3 regions of the Kribbella sp. NBC_01510 genome follow, and region 3 is predicted to be linked to each of the others. Evidence: riboswitches for the same ligand, from Rfam matches in the RefSeq annotation. Region 3 holds a riboswitch; each other region holds the start of a gene.
The links. Region 3 has a riboswitch for ZMP and ZTP ahead of OG558_RS32175 (glycine hydroxymethyltransferase). Riboswitches for the same ligand answer to the same signal wherever they lie in the genome.
Positions count from the first base shown of each region.

Region 1: another riboswitch for ZMP and ZTP. It lies ahead of OG558_RS35225 (bifunctional 5,10-methylenetetrahydrofolate dehydrogenase/5,10-methenyltetrahydrofolate cyclohydrolase); the one in region 3 lies ahead of OG558_RS32175 (glycine hydroxymethyltransferase).
Region 2: another riboswitch for ZMP and ZTP. It lies ahead of OG558_RS42210 (5-aminoimidazole-4-carboxamide ribonucleotide transformylase); the one in region 3 lies ahead of OG558_RS32175 (glycine hydroxymethyltransferase).

Region 1 is NZ_CP109418.1:7,132,564-7,138,637, reverse strand. Features, by position in the region: gene prcB (proteasome subunit beta) at 1-420, shown strand, start outside; gene prcA (proteasome subunit alpha) at 459-1,307, shown strand; gene OG558_RS35235 (NUDIX hydrolase) at 1,304-1,918, shown strand; gene OG558_RS35230 (beta-N-acetylglucosaminidase domain-containing protein) at 1,931-3,679, shown strand; ZMP/ZTP riboswitch at 3,680-3,768, shown strand; gene OG558_RS35225 (bifunctional 5,10-methylenetetrahydrofolate dehydrogenase/5,10-methenyltetrahydrofolate cyclohydrolase) at 3,798-4,643, shown strand; gene OG558_RS35220 (phytanoyl-CoA dioxygenase family protein) at 4,645-5,520, opposite strand; gene OG558_RS35215 (helix-turn-helix domain-containing protein) at 5,621-6,074, shown strand, end outside.
Region 2 is NZ_CP109418.1:8,649,434-8,655,507, forward strand. Features, by position in the region: gene OG558_RS42205 (IS110 family transposase) at 316-1,398, opposite strand; ZMP/ZTP riboswitch at 1,531-1,611, shown strand; gene OG558_RS42210 (5-aminoimidazole-4-carboxamide ribonucleotide transformylase) at 1,577-2,542, shown strand; gene OG558_RS42215 (MMPL family transporter) at 2,543-4,801, opposite strand; gene OG558_RS42220 (MoaD/ThiS family protein) at 4,972-5,235, opposite strand; gene OG558_RS42225 (WD40/YVTN/BNR-like repeat-containing protein) at 5,235-6,074, opposite strand, start outside.
Region 3 is NZ_CP109418.1:6,495,286-6,501,359, forward strand. Features, by position in the region: gene OG558_RS32160 (amidase) at 1-795, shown strand, start outside; gene OG558_RS32165 (GbsR/MarR family transcriptional regulator) at 802-1,272, opposite strand; gene OG558_RS32170 (DHA2 family efflux MFS transporter permease subunit) at 1,334-2,887, shown strand; gene OG558_RS32175 (glycine hydroxymethyltransferase) at 2,880-4,328, opposite strand; ZMP/ZTP riboswitch at 4,357-4,436, opposite strand; gene OG558_RS32180 (acyl-CoA dehydrogenase family protein) at 4,523-6,074, opposite strand, start outside.

The sequences.
Region 1 (6,074 bases), 640 kb from region 3:
CTCTCGATGGCGCTGCAGGGCCTGACCGTGGTGCCGCTGTTCGCGGGCTACGACCCGGACATCAAGGGCGGCCGGATCTTCTCCTACGACCCGACCGGCGGGCGCTACGAGGAGCACCACTTCCACAGCGTCGGCTCGGGCTCGGTGTTCGCCCGCGGCGCGCTGAAGAAGCTCTACCGCGAGGACAGCTCGGTGACCGACTGCGTCACGGCCGTGATCCAGTCCCTGATCGACGCCGCCGACGACGACTCGGCGACCGGCGGTCCGGACATGCTGCGGCGAATCTTCCCGGTGGTCGGTGTGGTCACCGCGGACGGCTACCGGCGGATGCCGGAGGACGAGGTCGCCGCGATCGTCGACGCGGCCTGGGCCGAGCGCCACAATCGTCCGGACGGCCCGGCTTCGGCATCCCTGACCTGACCTTGATCCCGATCGACTGATAGAGGACGACACCTTCGATGAGCGTTCCGTTCTACGTCTCGCCCGAACAGCTGATGCGGGACCGGGCCGACTTCGCCCGCAAGGGCATCGCCAAGGGCCGCAGCGCGATCGCCCTGCAGTACGCCGACGGCATCCTGTTCGTCGCGGAGAACCGCTCGCCCGCGCTGCACAAGGTGGCCGAGATCTACGACCGGATGGCGTTCGCCGCCGTCGGCCGGTACAACGAGTTCGAGAACCTGCGGATCGCCGGCGTCCGGCTGGCCGACATGCGCGGGTACTCCTACGACCGGCGCGACGTCACCGGCCGGGCGCTGGCCAACGCGTACGCGCAGACCCTCGGTGCGATCTTCTCCTCCGGCGGTGAGAAGCCGCTCGAGGTGGAGATCCTGGTCGCCGAGGTCGGCACCAGCACGGCCGAGGACCAGATCTACCGGCTCACCTACGACGGCTCGATCGCGGACGTCCGCGGGTACGCCGTGATGGGTGGACCGGCCGAGCAGGTCGCGGACTACGTCGGCGAGCACTTCAAGGAGGGCATCTCGCTGGCCGGCGCGCTCCGGCTGGCCGTGGATGCGCTCGGCCACGACGGCACCGAGGTCCGCCAGTTGACCCCGGATCAGATCGAGGTCGCCGTCCTGGACCGGACCCGGACCCAGGTGCGCAAATTCAAGCGGATCTCCGAGGAGACGCTGGCGCGCATCCTGTCCGAGTCCAGCCCGGACAAGACTCCCACTGAGCCTGTCGAGGCGAAGCCTGCTGAGGACGCCACGCCGGCTTCCTCGGCCGACGACAGCCCGGTCGGGCCGGCGGACGACGACGTACCTATCGCGCCACCTGAGGAGCCGGACGACAACCGGCCGCTGTGAGCGAGTCAGCTGAAGGTTCAGCCGCCGCGGACTCCGCGGCGGCTGACCTGTCTCGTCCCGGCGATCCGCAGCCGTGGGAGTTGCTCGGCGAGGAGCCTGGGTTCCACCGGTTCCTGACCGTGAACCTTCGGCGCTACCGGCTGCCCGACGGGCGCGAGGTGGAGTGGGACGTGTTCGGCCCGAAGTCCGCCGAGGGCATCACGGCGGGCATCACTGTCCTGCCGCTGACCCCCGAGGGCCGGATCGTGACCGTCCGGATGTTCCGGGCCGGACCGGATCGAATCGTCACGAACCTTCCCGGCGGGCTGGTCGAGCCGGGGGAGGACCCGGCGCTGGCCGGCGCGCGGGAGCTCGAGGAAGAGACCGGGTACACCTGTGAGTCGCTCGACCTGGTCGGCTGGCAGTGGTCGTCCGCGTCCTCGATCTATCGCAAGTACGTCGCGATCGCGCGCGGCTGCCGTCCGGACGGGAAGCAGGCGCTGGACGAGACGGAGGACTGTGTCCCGGTCGAGCTGACGGTGGACGCGTTCCGCACCGAGCTCCGGACTCCTGGTGCGATGACGGGAATCGATGCCGCGTACCTCGCTCTCGACCACGCCGGACTTCTCTGAAAGCTTGGGATCGTGACTCCAGAACCGCAGCAGACCACCCGCCGCGACGACGGCTTCGACCTCGGCGACACGATCGGGCTGGTGCACGGTCCGACCACTGACCCGGACGCCGAGCGCGTCGTCCGCGAGACCCTGACGCGCGCCGGCGTACAGACGATCATCGACGGAGAAGCGGCCGTCACGATCCGGTTGGGCGGAGGCGGCCTCGACGTGCAGACCGCTGAAGGGCTGCCGGCCGAGGGGTACGTCGTTGCCGTCGGGAGCAATCAGGTCGTGCTCGAGGGCGTCGACGGGCGCGGTACTTTCTATGCCGCGCAGACCTTCGCACAACTTGTCCAGGGCAACCACCTGGACGGCGTGGAGATCCGCGACTGGCCGACGATGCGGTACCGCGGCTCGATCGAAGGCTTCTACGGTACGCCGTGGTCGCACGCGGACCGGCTCGACCACCTGGACTACCTCGGCGCGCACCGGATGAACACGTACCAGTACGCCCCGAAGGACGACCTGTACCACCGCGAGCAGTGGCGCGACCCGTACCCGGCCGACAAGCTGGCCGAGCTCGGCGAGCTGATCGAGCGCTCGCTGCGGAACAAGGTCGACTTCACCTTCGCGCTCTCGCCCGGCCTCTCGATCCGCTACACCGACGACACCGAGTTCCAGGCGCTGATCGCCAAGTTCGAGGCGCTCTACGAGCTCGGCGCGCGGGCGTTCAACGTGCCACTGGACGACATCGAGTACGAGAAGTGGCACTGCGCCGAGGACGAGGAGAAGTACGGCGCCGGTGGTGGCGGGGCCGGGAGGGCGCAGAGCGACCTGCTGAACCGGATCCAGCGCGAGTGGGTGGCGACCAAACCGGATCTCGCCCCGCTGCAGATGGTGCCGACTGAGTACTACGACGTGACCGAGTCGCCGTACAAGCAGGCGCTCCGGGAGCAGTTGGACAGCGCGGTCGTCGTGCACTGGACCGGGATCGGTGTCGTCCCGCACTCGATCACGAGCGCACAAGCGGCCGAGGCGAAGGCGGTGTTCGGGCACGACATCCTGATCTGGGACAACTATCCGGTCAACGACTACGCGCACGGCCGGATCCTGCTCGCGGACTACAGCAACCGCGAGCCCGGCCTGGCCGACCAGGTCGTCGGCGTGATCTCGAACCCGATGAACCAGGCCGGGGCCAGCAAGCTCGCGCTCTACTCGTTCGCGGAGTTCGGCTGGAATCCGGCGACGTACGACCAGCAGGCGTCGTGGCGTCGCGCGATCGCCGAGCGGGCCTCCGGCGACCCGGAGACGATCGCCGCGCTCGAAGTCTTCGCCGATCTGACGACCTACGACGGGAAGCTGCACCTGGCGAACGCGCCGGTGCTGGCCGCGAAGATCGCCGAATTCTGGGCGACCTGGGAGGGCGGCGACCTGGCCGGCGCGATCGCGGAGCTCGAGCCGTACTTCGAGGCGATCGAGAACGCTCCGGCGCAGATCCGCGCTGGAGTGTCCGACCCGTCCTTCGCCGACGAGACCGATGCCTGGCTCGACGCGAGCTTCTACTGGGGTCAGGCGCTCCGCGAGGCCCTCCGCGTCCTCGAAGCAGGAGCCGAGGGCAACAGCTCGGACGTCGCCACCAGCCAGGCCCAGATCAACCACCTGGTCACCCAGGCCGAGGAGATCCGCGACATCCGCCTCCCGCACTCCCAGACCTACCCCCGCATCGGCGACGGTGTCGCCGACACGTTCATCGCCGAGGTGACCGCCCGGGTATCCTGACCGGTGGGCCGCGACTGGCGTTGAGGTGGGTAACCACCGGGGAACGGCCTGCCGGAGATCCGGCTGCGCCGCGCGCCTGGGCATCTGACCTGTTGTCGACGCCCGAAGGAGTGCGCGCATGACCACCGCCGAACTGATGACCGGGACCCACCTCGCCGCGGAGATCGTGGCTCACGCCGCCGCCAGGGCGAAGGCCCTGCAGGAGAAGACCGGCGTGCAGCCGTGTCTGGCGACGGTGCTGGTGGGCGATGACCCCGCGTCGGCGACGTACGTGCGGATGAAGCAGAACCGGTCGAAGAAGGCCGGCATCGCGTCGCGGAGCGTCGTACTGCCCGCGGAGACGACCACCGACGAACTGGTCACCGAGATTCACAAGCTCTCCAGCGACCCGGCGGTGCACGGGATCCTGCTGCAGCACCCGGTGCCGGCGCAGATCGACGAGCGGGCCGCGTTCGAGGCGATCGATCCGGCCAAGGATGTCGACGGCGTGACGATGCGGTCGTTCGCCGCGATGGCGTTCGGCGATCCCGGGTTCCGGTCCGCGACGCCCGGCGGGATCATGCGCCTGCTCGAGGCGTACGACGTACCGATCGCCGGCGCGCACGCGGTCGTGATCGGCCGCAGCCCGATTCTCGGCAAGCCGGTCGGGATGTTGCTGCTGGCATCGAACGCGACCGTCACCTACACGCACTCGCGGACCGTCGGCCTGCCGGAGATCGTCCGGACCGCGGACATCGTGGTGGCGGCGGTCGGCAAGCCGAACTTCGTCCGCGGCGACTGGCTGAAGCCGGGAGCGGTCGTGGTCGACGCCGGGTACAACGAGGGCAACATCGGCGACGTGCATTTCGAGGAGGCGGCCCAGGTCGCCCGCCTGATCACGCCGGTCCCGGGCGGCGTCGGACCGATGACGATCGCCCTCCTGCTGGAGCAGGCCGTCGACGCCGCCGAGGCTCAGGCGGGCTGAGTCAGCGGTCGCACCCGCCGTCCTTGTCCCGCCGGGAGTGCGGGCGAGCGAGATCGTCGATGCCCTTGTAGGCGTACGGATCGGTCCCGGCCACCATCACGATGTCGCGGTAGTCGTGCTTGCCGACGTGGACTCCAGGTGGCACGGACTGCCAGGGGAGCAGCGACTCCGCGCTCATGTAGTGGTTGGCGAGCGCCCGGCGGAGTCCGTGCCGGCCGGTGTTCGGCAGTGATCGGTGCAGCAGATAACCGTTGAAGATCACCGCTGAACCCGCGGGCACCTCGACCGGGACGGCATCGTCGTCGGTGTACGGGAAGTCGAACGCCTCCACCGTGCAGTCGAAGCGGAGATCGTCCTGCTCCCGGTCGGGGTAGATGACACCGCGGCGGTGGGAGCCCGGCAGAACCCACAGGCAGCCGTTCTCCACGGTGGCATCGTCGAGCGCGATCCACACCGCGGTCAGCGAGCGGTCCCTGGTCGGAATGAAGAACTCGTCCTGGTGCCATGCCTGGCCCGGCTTCCCCTCGGGCTTGATGAACAGCATCGATTGCATGGCCTTGACGTTCGGCCCGATCACCGCGGTCAGCGCCGCGACCACCCGTGGCGCCCGTAACGCCGCGAGTGCCACGTCGGACACCTTGTGTGGTTGGTGGATGCACAGGTACTTGCGCAGGACATCCGCTGTCGGCTCGGCGGCTGGACCTCCGTCGATGACGCCCAGGTCACCGCGGCACAGAGCCTCGGCCGCGGCATGGAGCGCGGTGACCTGGTCGGGCGACACGGCCTGATCGAGGACGACGAAGCCGTCCCGCCGGAACGACTCGACCAACTCGTCGGTGACCTCGGCGAAGCTGTGTACGGCGGTGACAGACTGCATCTGATGCTCCATCCGGCCTTTGGGGGCGATGACCGGCTTCACGGTCTCAGAGCAGACCAGGCCCGGCCAATGTCGCGGGCGTGCGCATTACTATCTGTTCGTGACCTCGCGACCCCCGGTGATCAGCGTGAACTCCGTGGTCCAGGTCGCGGACTATCCGCCCGGGGCAACCTATGGCCCACGCACGCTGCCGAACTACGAACTGCTGTGGATCCTGAGCGGTTCGGCGCGGTGGCGGACCGAGGTGTACGACGATGCCGGCCTCCGGCAGGCGACCGTGGAGGAGGACCTTCGCCCGGGCACCGTGGCATTGGCTCGGCGCGGGAACCGGGATGCTTATATCTGGGACTGCGATCGCTCGTCGCGACACGCGTACGTGCACTTCCAGATCGAGGACTTCGGCGGACTCGGCGATCCGTCGAGTTGGCCGTCGGTGCGATCCCAGTCCGATCCGAGCCTGCTGGACGGGCTGTGCACCTACCTGCTGGACCTTGCCGGCGTACCGTCATCGTCGGTCCGGGGACACAGTGACCGGCTGGTGGCGACGATGCTGG
Region 2 (6,074 bases), 2.2 Mb from region 3:
ACCCGGCAGGGCTTGGCCTTGACGCCGGCGAGGACGACGTCATGCTGTGCGGCGTTGCGGGGAAGGGGGGCCCGCTGGGGGTGGAGGCCGAGGTCAGCGTGTCGTTGCACGACGCGTGGTCAAGGCTGATATGCGCGGGTTGGTTACCTGCAGGACCGTGTGTTCGGCTGGAGCGTAGCGCGGGTCTAAGGACGAGCGTGGCCAGAATGGCCCTTGTGGCATTCGGGCTGCTCATAGCCTCGGGGGCGCGTTGCTCCTCGCGCTGCCGGTTCCTCGGATCTCCACTCCCAACGGGGGCTCGGGTTAGGGCACGTTTCAGTCGGGGATCACCGCCAGCGACCAGCACCAGCCGGCCAGTTCGCGGGCGACGGCGACGTTGGCGATCACCGGTCGTTTCTTGCGCAGGTTCAGGTCGACCCAGCGGGCGTGCAGGCGCTGGTTGCCGGCATGACCGCGGGCCCGGGCCGCGGCCGGGGCCTGGTCCCAGCGGCGTCGCAGCACCACGCCGGGGGTGTAGGTGGTGCGGTGATGCCAGGCGGCCTCGACCAGCAGCCGCCGCACGTGGGCGTTGCCGGTCTTGGTGATCGCGCCCAGCACGCGGCTCTGCCCAGAGGAGTGTTCGCTGGGCACCAGCCCGACGTAGGCGCCGATGCTCGCGCCGGTGAACCGTTGCCAGTCGCCGATCTCGACGGCGAGCGCGAACCCGGTCAGCGTGGAGATGCCCCGCAGACACGCCAGCCGCCGCGTCACCGCGGTGAACTCGCTGTCCCCGGCTAGCGTGTTGATCTTCTCGTCCAACCGGGCACGGCGAGCCGTGGTCAGCACGACCGTCTCGTAGGCATCATCGAACGCGATCCGGGTCGGGACCGAGTCGAAGCACTGCTGGCGCAGCCACCGGTCGTGCAGCTCGGTCCACGCCTTACCGCCTGAATACACGATCCCGTGCCGCAGCAGCAGCTTCGACACCCGATGCCGGGCCCGCATCAGATCCTGCCGGGAGGCCTCCCGGGCCCGGACCAGGTCACGCGCGGCCTCCTCGGCCGGGCCCGGGATCCGCACCGGCACGACCTCGTCCAGCCGCAGCAACCGGGCCAGATGCAGCGCGTCCCGCGCGTCGGTCTTCACTCGATCGCCCGCGGGCCGCTGCAGCTTCGACGACGCCGCCACCTCGCACCGCAGCCCCGCCGCGATCACTGCACGAGCCAGACCGAACCCGGTGGGCCCGGACTCATACACGACAGCGCATGGGCCCGGCAGCCTGCCGATCCACTCCAGCACCTCCGCGTGCGACGGCGTCAACCGCGCCTTGAACACCTCACCGGTCTGCCCGTCGATCGCCGCTGCAGCAACCGACCGTGCGTGCACATCCAGACCAACACTCGTACGCTCAGAAAACACCGGGACCTCCTCACACCTGTCGGAAAGGCCGAACACCACAACCGCGTTCGGTAACCCACGATTGCGCGAGCGAGGTCCCGGCCAGCAACTACCCCCAACTCGAGAAGCAGTTCCTACATACGGTCTAAAGTGTTGGTCGACCGCGACTGGCGAGGGTGGAGTACCACCGGGGAGCGGGTTGTGGACAAGGCGTCGTCCGCCTGGGTGCCTCCGGCTCTCGTTTCGGAGGTTTCTGATGCGCTACGGCATGAATCCCCACCAGCCCGCCACGATGACGGCTCTCGGCGGCTCCCCGTTCGCAGTCGTCTCGGGCGTTCCGTCGTACGTCAACGTCCTGGATGCGCTGACCGGTTGGCAGCTCGTCCGCGAGGCGTCCGGTGCCTTCGGCGTTCCGGCGGCGGCGTCCTACAAGCATGTGTCTCCTGCTGGGGCGGCGCTGGGGGACAGCGTGGCCGGCGCCTACCTGCGTGCTCGCGATGCCGATCCCAAGTCGTCGTACGGCGACTTCGTTGCCGTCTCGCATCCGGTCGACGCGGAGCTCGCCGGGGTGCTCAAGCGTGTCGTGTCGGACGGGATCATCGCGTCCGGGTACGACGAGGGCGTGGTCGGGACGTTGGCGGCGAAGAAGCGTGGGAGCTTTCTGGTGTTGGAGGCGGATCCGGCGTTCGAGCCGCCGGCGGAGGAGGTTCGCGAGCTTTACGGACTGCGGTTGACACAGCGGCGGGACGACGTACCGCTGACTCGTGAGCTGCTGGATCCCGCGGTGCCGGACGCGGCGGCCCGGGATCTCCTGCTCGGGCTGATCGTGGTGCGGTACACGCAGTCGAACACGGTCGCGATGGTCAAGGACGGCATGACGATCGGCGTCGGCGCCGGGCAGCAGTCGCGGGTGGACTGCACCCGACTCGCCGGCGAGAAGGCTGCCGCGTGGTGGGACCGCCGTTCGACCGAAGCGCTCGCGGATGTGGCGATGGTGTCCGACGGTGCGCTCCCCTTCGTCGACAACGTCGAGGAAGCGCACCGGTACGGCGTCGCGCATATCGCCGAGCCGGGCGGGTCCATCCGGTCGGACGAGGTCGCACAGGCGTGCGCCGTGCGCGGCATCAGCTGGTCGCCGACCGGCGTCCGGCTGTTCCGGCACTGATCAGGCGACGTCGACCTTGGGTGGCTCGCGCTCGGCCGGGGCCGGCTGCGGACCGCCTTCCAGCTGGATGTCGGGAATGATGCGGTCGAGCCAGTCCGGCAGCCACCAGGCCCGGTCGCCGAGCAGCGTCATGACGGACGGGACCAGAACCATCCGGACGATGCTGGCGTCGATCAGGACGGCGACGGCCATGCCGACCGCCAGCATCTTCACCGTCGGGTCGTCGTCGAGGACGAAGCTCAGGAAGACCACGATCATGATCGCCGCCGCGGTCGTGATCACCCGAGCGGTCGCGCCGATCCCGATCGCCACGGCGCGATGGCTGTCGTTCGTCGCGATCCAGGCCTCGTGCACGCGGGACAGCAGGAACACCTCGTAGTCCATCGACAGCCCGAACACGATCGCGAACATCAGCATCGGCACGAACGACGGGATCGGCACCTTCTCGTCGATCCCGACCAGGGAGGATCCCCAGCCCCACTGGAAGACCGCGACGATGACGCCGTACGCGGCGCCGACCGACAACAGGTTGAGGATCGCGGCCTTGACCCCGATCAGCAGCGAGCGGAACGCCACGGTGAGCAGTAGGAACGCGAGCAGCACCACGGCGCCGATCAGCCACAGCATCCGCCCGGCCACCTTCTCGGTGAAGTCGACGTACCCGGCGGTCGTGCCGACGACGAAGGTCGGCTCCTGCTGGCCCGCGAGTACGTCGTCGCGGATCCGGTTGACCAGATCCTCGGTCTCCGCCGACGACGGTGACGTGGTCGGGATGACGGTGATGATCGCCGTCGTACCGGCGCTGTTCATGGTCGCCGGTTGGACGGCGGCCACTCCGGCGGTTTTCTGCAGCGTGGACGTGAGGCCGGTCAGCAAGGTCTGCTTGTCGGTCGAGCTCTCGGACGGGAGCTGTACGACGACCGTCAGCGGACCGTTGGCACCCGGGCCGAACCCTTGGGCGACCAGGTCGTACGCTTTCCGGCTCGAGTCCGCCGCCGGATCGGTGCCGGCGTCGAGCTGGCCAAGGTTCATCGACAGCAGTGGTATGGCCAGGACGAGCAGCACGAGGGTGGCGGCGATGCCGTACGGCCACGGCCGGTCGCTCACCTTGCGTCCCCAGCGGGCGAACGGGCTCTGCTCGTGCTTGAGGTCGCGTTGCTCGCGCTCCTCCGCCCGGTGCTCGGCCACGGCCTGCTCGTTCGGGAGCCCGGCCTCGAGCTCCCGCTCCTCCACCAGATGGTGCCGGTCCTTGCGGTTGAGGACGAGGAACTTCGCCAGGCCGAGCATCGCGGGGATGAGGGTCAGCGCCGCCAGCACGGTGACCGCGACGACGATGGCCGAGGACAGACCGAGCGCGCCGACGAACGGTACGCCGGAGACGTAGAGGCCGAGAATCGCGATGACGACCGTCCCGCCGGCGACCAGGATGGCCGCGCCGGACGTCGACTCCGTGCGACCGGCCGATTCCTCGACTCCGATCCCGTCCTCGAGCTGCTCGCGATGGCGCGACACCATGAAGAGCCCGTAGTCGATCGCGACGCCGAGTCCGAGCAGGGTGGCGACCGTCGGCGCCGAGACCGGGAAGTCCTTCACCGCTGCGAGCAGACCGAGGATGGCCAGCCCGCCGCCGACGCTGAAGATCGCGGCGATCAGCGGCAGTCCGGCCGCGACGATCGACCGGAACATCAGGAACAGCAACAACAGCGCGAGCGCGAGGCCGATGGTCTCGGACAGGGTGTCGTCCGCCTGTTTCCCGATCTGGCCGGCGCCTCCGCCATACTCGACCTGGAGCCCGGCGGCCCTGGCCGGCTGGACGGCGGCATCCAGTTTGTCGAGATAGCTGCTGTCGAGCGACGCCGGCACCACCGAGAAGGAGACCGGAGCGTTGACGATGCTGCCGTCCTTGGAGATGTACGCCGTCTGTGACGTCGCCAGCGGGTCGACGGCCGAGACCACGTCCGGCAGCTTGGCGACGGCCGCCATCGACGTCTTCACCGCGTCGGCCTGCTCGGAGACCGTGCCGGTCTTCGCGTGGAAGACGATCGAACCGGAGTAGCCGCCGGCGGTGGCGAAGTCCTTGTTCAGGATGTTCAGTCCGGCCGACGACTCACTGCCCGGGACCGTGTAGTTGTTCACGTACGTGCCGCCGAACGCGGACCGTAGTACGAACAATCCGACGACCAGCACCAGCCAGCCTGCGATCACGAACCAGTGGAACCGTGCGGCCCCCCGGCCGAGACGATCCAGAAACGCGTGCACAGGGCCCCCTCCCCCAGGTGCCCCCCAGGCGACGGCCCCGCCGTCGACCCCTCCGCCGACAGTAAGCCGGGCCCGACGCCCGTCACAACCCCTCGCCCCCCGGGCACACCCCTACGCCACCAACCGATCGCTGCCCGTCACCCGGACTGCAGTCTTCCTTTGGCGCGGTGTCAACCGCCCGCGACGCTAGGCAGGATCAGCAACTCATCTCCGTCGCTCAACTTCGTCCCCGGGCCGTCCAGGTCGCGGATGTTGTCGTTGTGGAGGTAGACGTTGACGTGCCGGCGGACGGCGCCCTGCTCGTCGGTCAACCTCCGTCGCAGCACTGGGTCGAGGGCGGCGAAGGCCTCGGCGACGGTGGAGCCGTCGACCTCGACGCACTCGGCTCCGCCCGCGAACGGCCGGAGGACGGTCGGCAGGCGGACGGAGATCATCAGATCACCGCGGCGCGCACGGTGAGCACATCCGGCAGGTGACGTGCCACCTCGACCCAGGTGTCACCGGCATCGCCGCTGGCGTAGACGCAGCCGTCGCGGGTGCCGACGTACACACCGGCCGGGTCGGCGGTGTCGGTGGTGAGCGCGTCACGCAGGACCGGGACATACGACACGTCGGGAAGGCCCGTCGTCAGCGGCTCCCAGGTCGCTCCGGCGTCGCGAGAGCGGTAGACGCGGCACTTGGCCTCGGTCGGGATCCGGTTCGCGTCCGCGATCAGCGGGAAGACGTACACCGTCGCCGGCTCGTGCGGATGCACCGCGATCGGGAACCCGAAGTCCGACGGCAGCCCGTCCGCGATCGACTTCCAGATCGCCCCACCGTCGTCGGACCGGTAGACGCCGTGATGGTTCTGCGCGAACATCCGCTCCGGTACGGCGGGATGCGCGGCCAGCTTGTGCACACACTGACCGAACTCCGGGTAGGGGTCGGGGAAGAACTTCGCCTGGATCCCGTGGTTCGCCGGCTCCCACGACGCGCCGCCGTCGGCCGTCCGATAGACCCCACCGGTCGACATCGCGACGCTGACCTGCTCGGGATCGGTGGGATGCGGCAGCACCGTGTGCACCGCCTGACCACCGAAGCCAGCGCCCCACTCCTTGCGGTGCGGATGGTCCCACAGCCCGCGGACCAGCTCGAACGTCACTCCCCCGTCGGTCGACTTCCACAGCGCCGACGGCTGCGTCCCGGCGTACACGACACCCGGCTGACCGGCCGGTCCAGGCTGGATCTGCCAGACCCGCTCGAGTGCGGCGTCGGCGTCGGCCGGGAATCCGAT
Region 3 (6,074 bases):
GCTGGTGGTGCGGCGGCGGTCGCGGCCGGCGTCGTACCGCTGGCAACTGGTGGAGACTCCGGCGGCTCACTGCGGATCCCGGCCGCGTTCTGCGGAGTGGTCAGCTTCAAAGGCACGTATGGCCGCATCCCGCGCCCGGTCGGTCGCGCCCTCGGCGGGCTCACCACCGCCGGCTTCATCGGCGCCGATCTCGACGACGTGATCGTGGCGACGAGCATCGCCAGCGGTCCACACCGCCTGGACCCGACCGCGCTGCCGGCGTGGCCGGTCCCGACAGTTCACGATCGTTCGTGGCGGATTGCGTATCGCTCCACCCTCGGCTGTCATCTGGCGGACCCTGCGGTCGACCACGTGATCCGCGAGCGGCTGACTCACGCCGGCGTCACCGTGGTCGACGTACCGCTCGAGCTTCTCCCGACTGATGAGGCGTGGCCTGTGCTGTCGGGTCTGGATGCCGGCCGCGGTGCGGAAGCGGCCGCGGCGAACCGGGCTCGCGAGGTGCGCGACAACAACAACACCGCGCTCGCCGATCTCTTCGCCGAAGTGGATGCCCTGATCACCCCGACCACGCTGACTGTTGCGCACGGCTACGACCAGCACGAGTCCAGCATCGTCACCGGCGACCCGTGCTGGACCTTCAATGTGACCGGGCACCCCGCGGTCAGCGTCCCTGCCGGTCTGGCGGACGGATTGCCTGTGGGTGTTCAGGTTGTGGCGCCGCATGGATCGGACGACGTCGCGCTCGCGGTGGCACGGCGGATGCAGGTTGTCCTGCCGCCACCACCGATCCGCTGACGGGTCTCAGCGCGGGTGCTCCGACCGCCAGTGCTTGATCATCTGGTCGAGGTCGGTCTTGATGAAGGCGAAGAAGTCGGCGGCTTCGGTGAGGCGGTGGCCGACGGGGGAGTCGGGGCCGAAGAGGTCGGCGCCGGCGCGGCTGCTGGCCTCCCATTCGCCGAGGGCGTCGTTGCGGCGTTCGAGGATCGCGGCGAAGACGTCGTCGCGGATCCGGTAGTGGTCCTTGCGGGACCCGGGCAGCCGCTCGCGGGAGATGAACGACACCTGGAGCAGTTGCCGGACCGCACCGGAGACCGCGGGCTGGCTGATCTTGAGCGACTCGGCCAACTCCGCGGCGGTCATCGTGCCGGTCGGGCTGACCAGCATCCGGCCCATCACCCGGGCCGACATCGTCGGGACGCCGCTGTTGGCCAGCACGCCGGCGAAGCGCTCGACGAACTGGCTGATCTCTTCCGGGCTCGGTTCCTGCGCCATGGTTGAAGCTTACAATAATTTGATATATCGCAACTATCACAAACTTTTGATAATTTGAATCATGACCTCGACCTCCCACGCCGAACGGCCGACGCTGACCGGCGCGCGCCGCTTCGGAGTACTCATCGCGCTCTGCCTCGCCGTCCTCGTCCTCGGCCTGGACACGACCGTGCTCAACGTCGCACTGCCGACGCTGGCGTCCGACCTCGACGCCTCCACCAGCCAGTTGCAGTGGATGGCGAACAGCTACAACCTCGTCCTCGCGGCCCTCCTGTTGCCCGCCGGTCTCCTCGGCGACCGGTACGGGCGGCGCAAGATCATCGCGATCGCGCTCACCCTGTTCGGCGCCGCCTCGCTCGCCTGCGGCCTGGCCGACTCGGCCGAGGGCCTGATCGCCGCTCGGGCGTTCCTGGGCGTCGGTGCGGCGATGATCGTTCCGGTGGCGCTGTCGCTGATCACCGTGCTCTTCCGCACCGAGGAGGACCGGAAGAAAGCGATCGGGTTCTTCGTCGTTGCCAACAGCATCGGTATGCCGCTCGGCCCGATCGTCGGCGGACTGCTGCTCGACCACGCCGGCTGGCAGTGGATCTTCTTCATGAACGTCCCGATCGCGTTGATTGCGGCCCTTGCGGTCACGCTGCTCGTCCCAGAGACCCGAAGCTCGCGGCGACCGGCCATCGACTGGCTCGGCATCGTGCTCTCCAGTGCTGGTCTGGCGTGCTTGGTGTACGGCGTGACCAAGGCCGGCGAGACGTCGTGGACCGATAGTGTCACTGTGCTGTTCCTCGGACTGGCCGTCGTACTGATCGCCGGGTTCCTGTTCTGGCAGCGGCGGACCACGCGGCCGTTGATCGAGCTGCGGTTGTTCCGCGAGAAGACATTCACCGGCGGCGCGGTGCTGCTCACGGTGTCGGTGTTCGCGATCTTCGGGTTGCTGTTCACGATGCCGCAGTACTTCCAAGGCATCAACGGATCGGACGCGCTGCACACCGGGCTCAAGTTGCTGCCGTTCATCGGCGGGATGACGCTCGGCGCGAAGGTGGCCGAGCCGGTGGAGGAGAAGGCCGGAACCCGGCTGGTGGTGATGGCCGGGTTCGTGGTGATGGCCGTCGGGTTCGTGCTCGGGGCCTTCACGGAGCTCGGCACCGGGTACGGGTACACCGCGATCTGGTTCGTGGTGGTCGGCTTCGGTCTCGGGTGTTCGATGCCTCAGGCAATGAACGCGGCGTTGGGTGTGCTCGACCCGGAGCGGGCCGGGACCGGATCCGGTCTGCTGCAGGCGTTCCGCCAGGTCGGCGGCACGGTCGGTGTCGCGGTTCTCGGCACGGTGCTGAACTCGGTCTACCGCGCAGGAGTCGACACGACCGGACTGCCCGCGCAGGCCGCGGATGCGATCGAGAAGGGGCTTGGTGGCGGGCTCGCCGTTGCGGCCAAGTCGGGCTCCGCCGACCTGCTGAGCGATGTCCGGGACGCGTTCATGACCAGTCTCAACACCACCATGTGGGTGTCGGCGGGAATCGCAGTCGCAGGCGCCGTACTCGCCGCCGTGTTGATGCCACAACGGCGTGCGCCCGCTCCCAACAGTGTGGAAGCGGGCGCTGCGCGAGTCAGCTGAGCTCGAGGCCCGGGTACAGCGGGTGCTTGTCGAGCAGTTCGGACGAGGCGGCCTTGGTCTTGTCCGCAACGCCATCGGCGAGCACGTACTTCGCCTTGGACGGGGCACCGGCCGACGTCGTGGTCGGCGTCGTGGCGGAGATGACGTCGACGATGAGCTCGGCGACCCGGTCGAACTCGTCGCCGCCGAAACCACGGGTGGTCAGCGCCGGCGTGCCGATCCGGACACCCGACGTGTACCAGGCGCCGTTCGGGTCGCGCGGTACGGCGTTCCGGTTGGTCACGATGCCGGCGTCGAGCAGCGCGGACTCGGCCTGCCGGCCGGTGATGCCGTACGACGAGACGTCGAGCAGCACGAGGTGGTTCTCGGTGCCGTCCGTCACGAGCTTCACGCCACGCTTCATCAGGCCCTCGGCCAGCGTGACTGCGTTGTCGGCGACCGCCTGCGCGTACACCTGGAACGACGGCTGCCGGGCCTCGGCCAGCGCGACCGCCTTTGCCGCCATCGTCTGGCTCAGCGGACCACCCAGCACCATCGGACAACCGCGGTCGACGGAGTCGGCGTACTCGGGCTGGCACAGCACCATGCCGCCGCGCGGGCCGCGCAGCGACTTGTGCGTGGTGGTCGTGGTGACGTGCGCGTGCGGGATCGGGTCGAAGTCGCCGGTGAACACCTTGCCCGCGACCAGGCCGGCGAAGTGGGCCATGTCGACCATCAGCGTCGCGCCGACCTCGTCGGCGATCTCGCGCATCTTCGCGAAGTTCACCTTCCGTGGGTACGCCGAGTAGCCGGCGATCAGGATCAGCGGCTTGAACTCGCGCGCCTTGCGGGCAACCTCGTCGTAGTCGAGCAGCCCGGTCTCCGGGTCGGTGCCGTAGGAGTGCTGGTTGAACATCTTGCCGGAGATGTTCGGCCGGAAGCCGTGGGTCAGGTGACCGCCGGCGTCCAGCGACATGCCGAGCATCTTCTGGTCGCCGAGCGCCTTGCGGAGCTTGGTCCAGTCCTCGTCGGACAAGTCGTTGACGTGCTTGGCGCCCGCCTCGGCCAGCGCCGGGGACTCGATCCGCTGGGCCAGGATCGCCCAGAAGGCGACCAGGTTCGCGTCGATGCCGGAGTGCGGCTGGACGTAGGCGTGCGGTGCGCCGAACAGGGCCTCGGCGTGGTCGGCCGCGGCCTGCTCGACGGTGTCGACGTTCTGGCAGCCGGCGTAGAAGCGGTGCCCGATGGTGCCCTCGGCGTACTTGTCCGAGAGCCAGTTGCCCATCGTGAGCAGGGTGGCGGGGGAGGCGTAGTTCTCGCTCGCGATCAGCTTCAGCGACGAGCGCTGGTCGGCCAGTTCGGCCTTGATCGCGCCGGCGATCGTGGGTTCCACCGCGCCGATCACCTCGAGCGCGTTGCGGTACGCGGCCGATGCGGCGGCGGCATCGAAGGGTTGAGTCATCGTTGTCTCTCCTGCGGTTGCAGTGGGTCGAAGGCACCCAGGCGCACGGTGCCGACGGTCTTCGCTCCCCGGTGGTTCTCCACCTCAGCGCGCCAGTCGCGACCCGCTCACCCTATCGCGTACACACCCTTCTCTTGCGGCTTGTGTCCGAAGAACCGTGGCCTGTAACCCTCGGATCTTCGGACGCAACGCGATCAGAGGGCGCGGGCGAGGATCGGGGTGAAGGGAGTGGTGCGGGGGAGGGTGCCGAAGACGCCGGCCCAGTCGCCGGCCAGCCTGGACGCGACGAAGGCGTCGGCGACCTCGGGTGCCGAGTGCCGGACGAGCAGGGACGCCTGGAGGCAGACGGCCATCCGGGCGGCGAGGCGGCGTGCGCCGGCCTCCGCCTCGGACACATCGGCAAGCGTTTCCAGTACGTCGTTCACGGCGGCATCGAGGCGGTCGTCCGCACCCCGTGCCGCGCCGACCTCGAGCAGCCACGCGTCGAGCGACTCCGGCCTTCTGAGCGCACGGAGGACGTCGAGCGCATTGACGTTCCCCGATCCTTCCCAGATCGAGTTCAGCGGCGACTCGCGGAACAGGAGGGGAAGGCCGGACTCCTCGACGAACCCGTTACCACCCAAGCACTCCAGCGCCTCCGCCACCATGAAAGGCGTTCGCTTGCACACCCAGAACTTCGCCAACGGCAGCCCGATCCGCCGGAACGCTGCGGCCTGCTCGTCTCCACCGACCGACGCGTCGGCCGCAGCCGCAAGCCGCATCCCCAGCGCGGTTGCCGCCTCACTCTCCAGGGCCAGGTCGGCCAGGACGTTCTGCATCGCGGGCTTGTCGGCGAGGAGCCCGCCGAAGGCCGAGCGGTGGCGGGTGTGCCAGCTGGCTTCGACGAGCGCTCGTCGTTGGAGGGCGGCGGAGCCGAGGACGCAGTCGAGGCGGGTGGCGGCAACCATTTCGATGATGGTGCGGACGCCGGCGCCCTCGTCGCCGAGGCGGTAGCCGATCGTGCCGTGGAACTCGACCTCGCTGGACGCGTTCGACCGGTTCCCGAGCTTGTCCTTCAACCGTTGCAGCGCGAACGCGTTCCGGTTGCCATCGGCAAGCACCCGCGGCACGACGAAGCAACTCAGTCCGTCCGGCGCCTGCGCGAGTACGAGGAAGACATCGACCTGCGGCGCCGAGCAGAACCACTTGTGACCGTTCAGCTGGTATTCACCGTCCGGTCCGGTCGGCGTCGCGGTGGTGAGGTTGGCCCGGACGTCCGAGCCGCCCTGCTTCTCGGTCATCCCCATCCCCGCGAGGACGCCGGTCTTCTCGGCCGCGGGCAACCGGCGTACGTCGTACGACGTGGCCGCGAGTTGCGGGATCCACTCCTTCGCGAGCCGCTCGTCCGCCTTGAGTGCCGGGACCGCGGCGTACGTCATCGAGATCGGGCAGCCGTGACCCGGCTCGACCTGGGACCAGACGTAGAACCCGGCGGCCCGGGTCAGATGCGGCGCCGGACGGTCGCTCGTCCACGGCGCGGCCTGCAGCCCGAACCCGACCGCACGCTCCATCAGCCAGTGCCAGGACGGGTGGAACTCGACCTCGTCGATCCGGTTCCCGTAGCGGTCGTGGGTGCGCAGGACCGGCGGGTGCTGGTTGGCCGGGAGGGCCTGCGCGAGTGCCTCCTCGGAGCCCGCGACCGCGCCGATCCGGTGCAGACCCGGGTCGCCGGCGAGATCGGCGTACGGACGCAGAGCGTCACCGAGC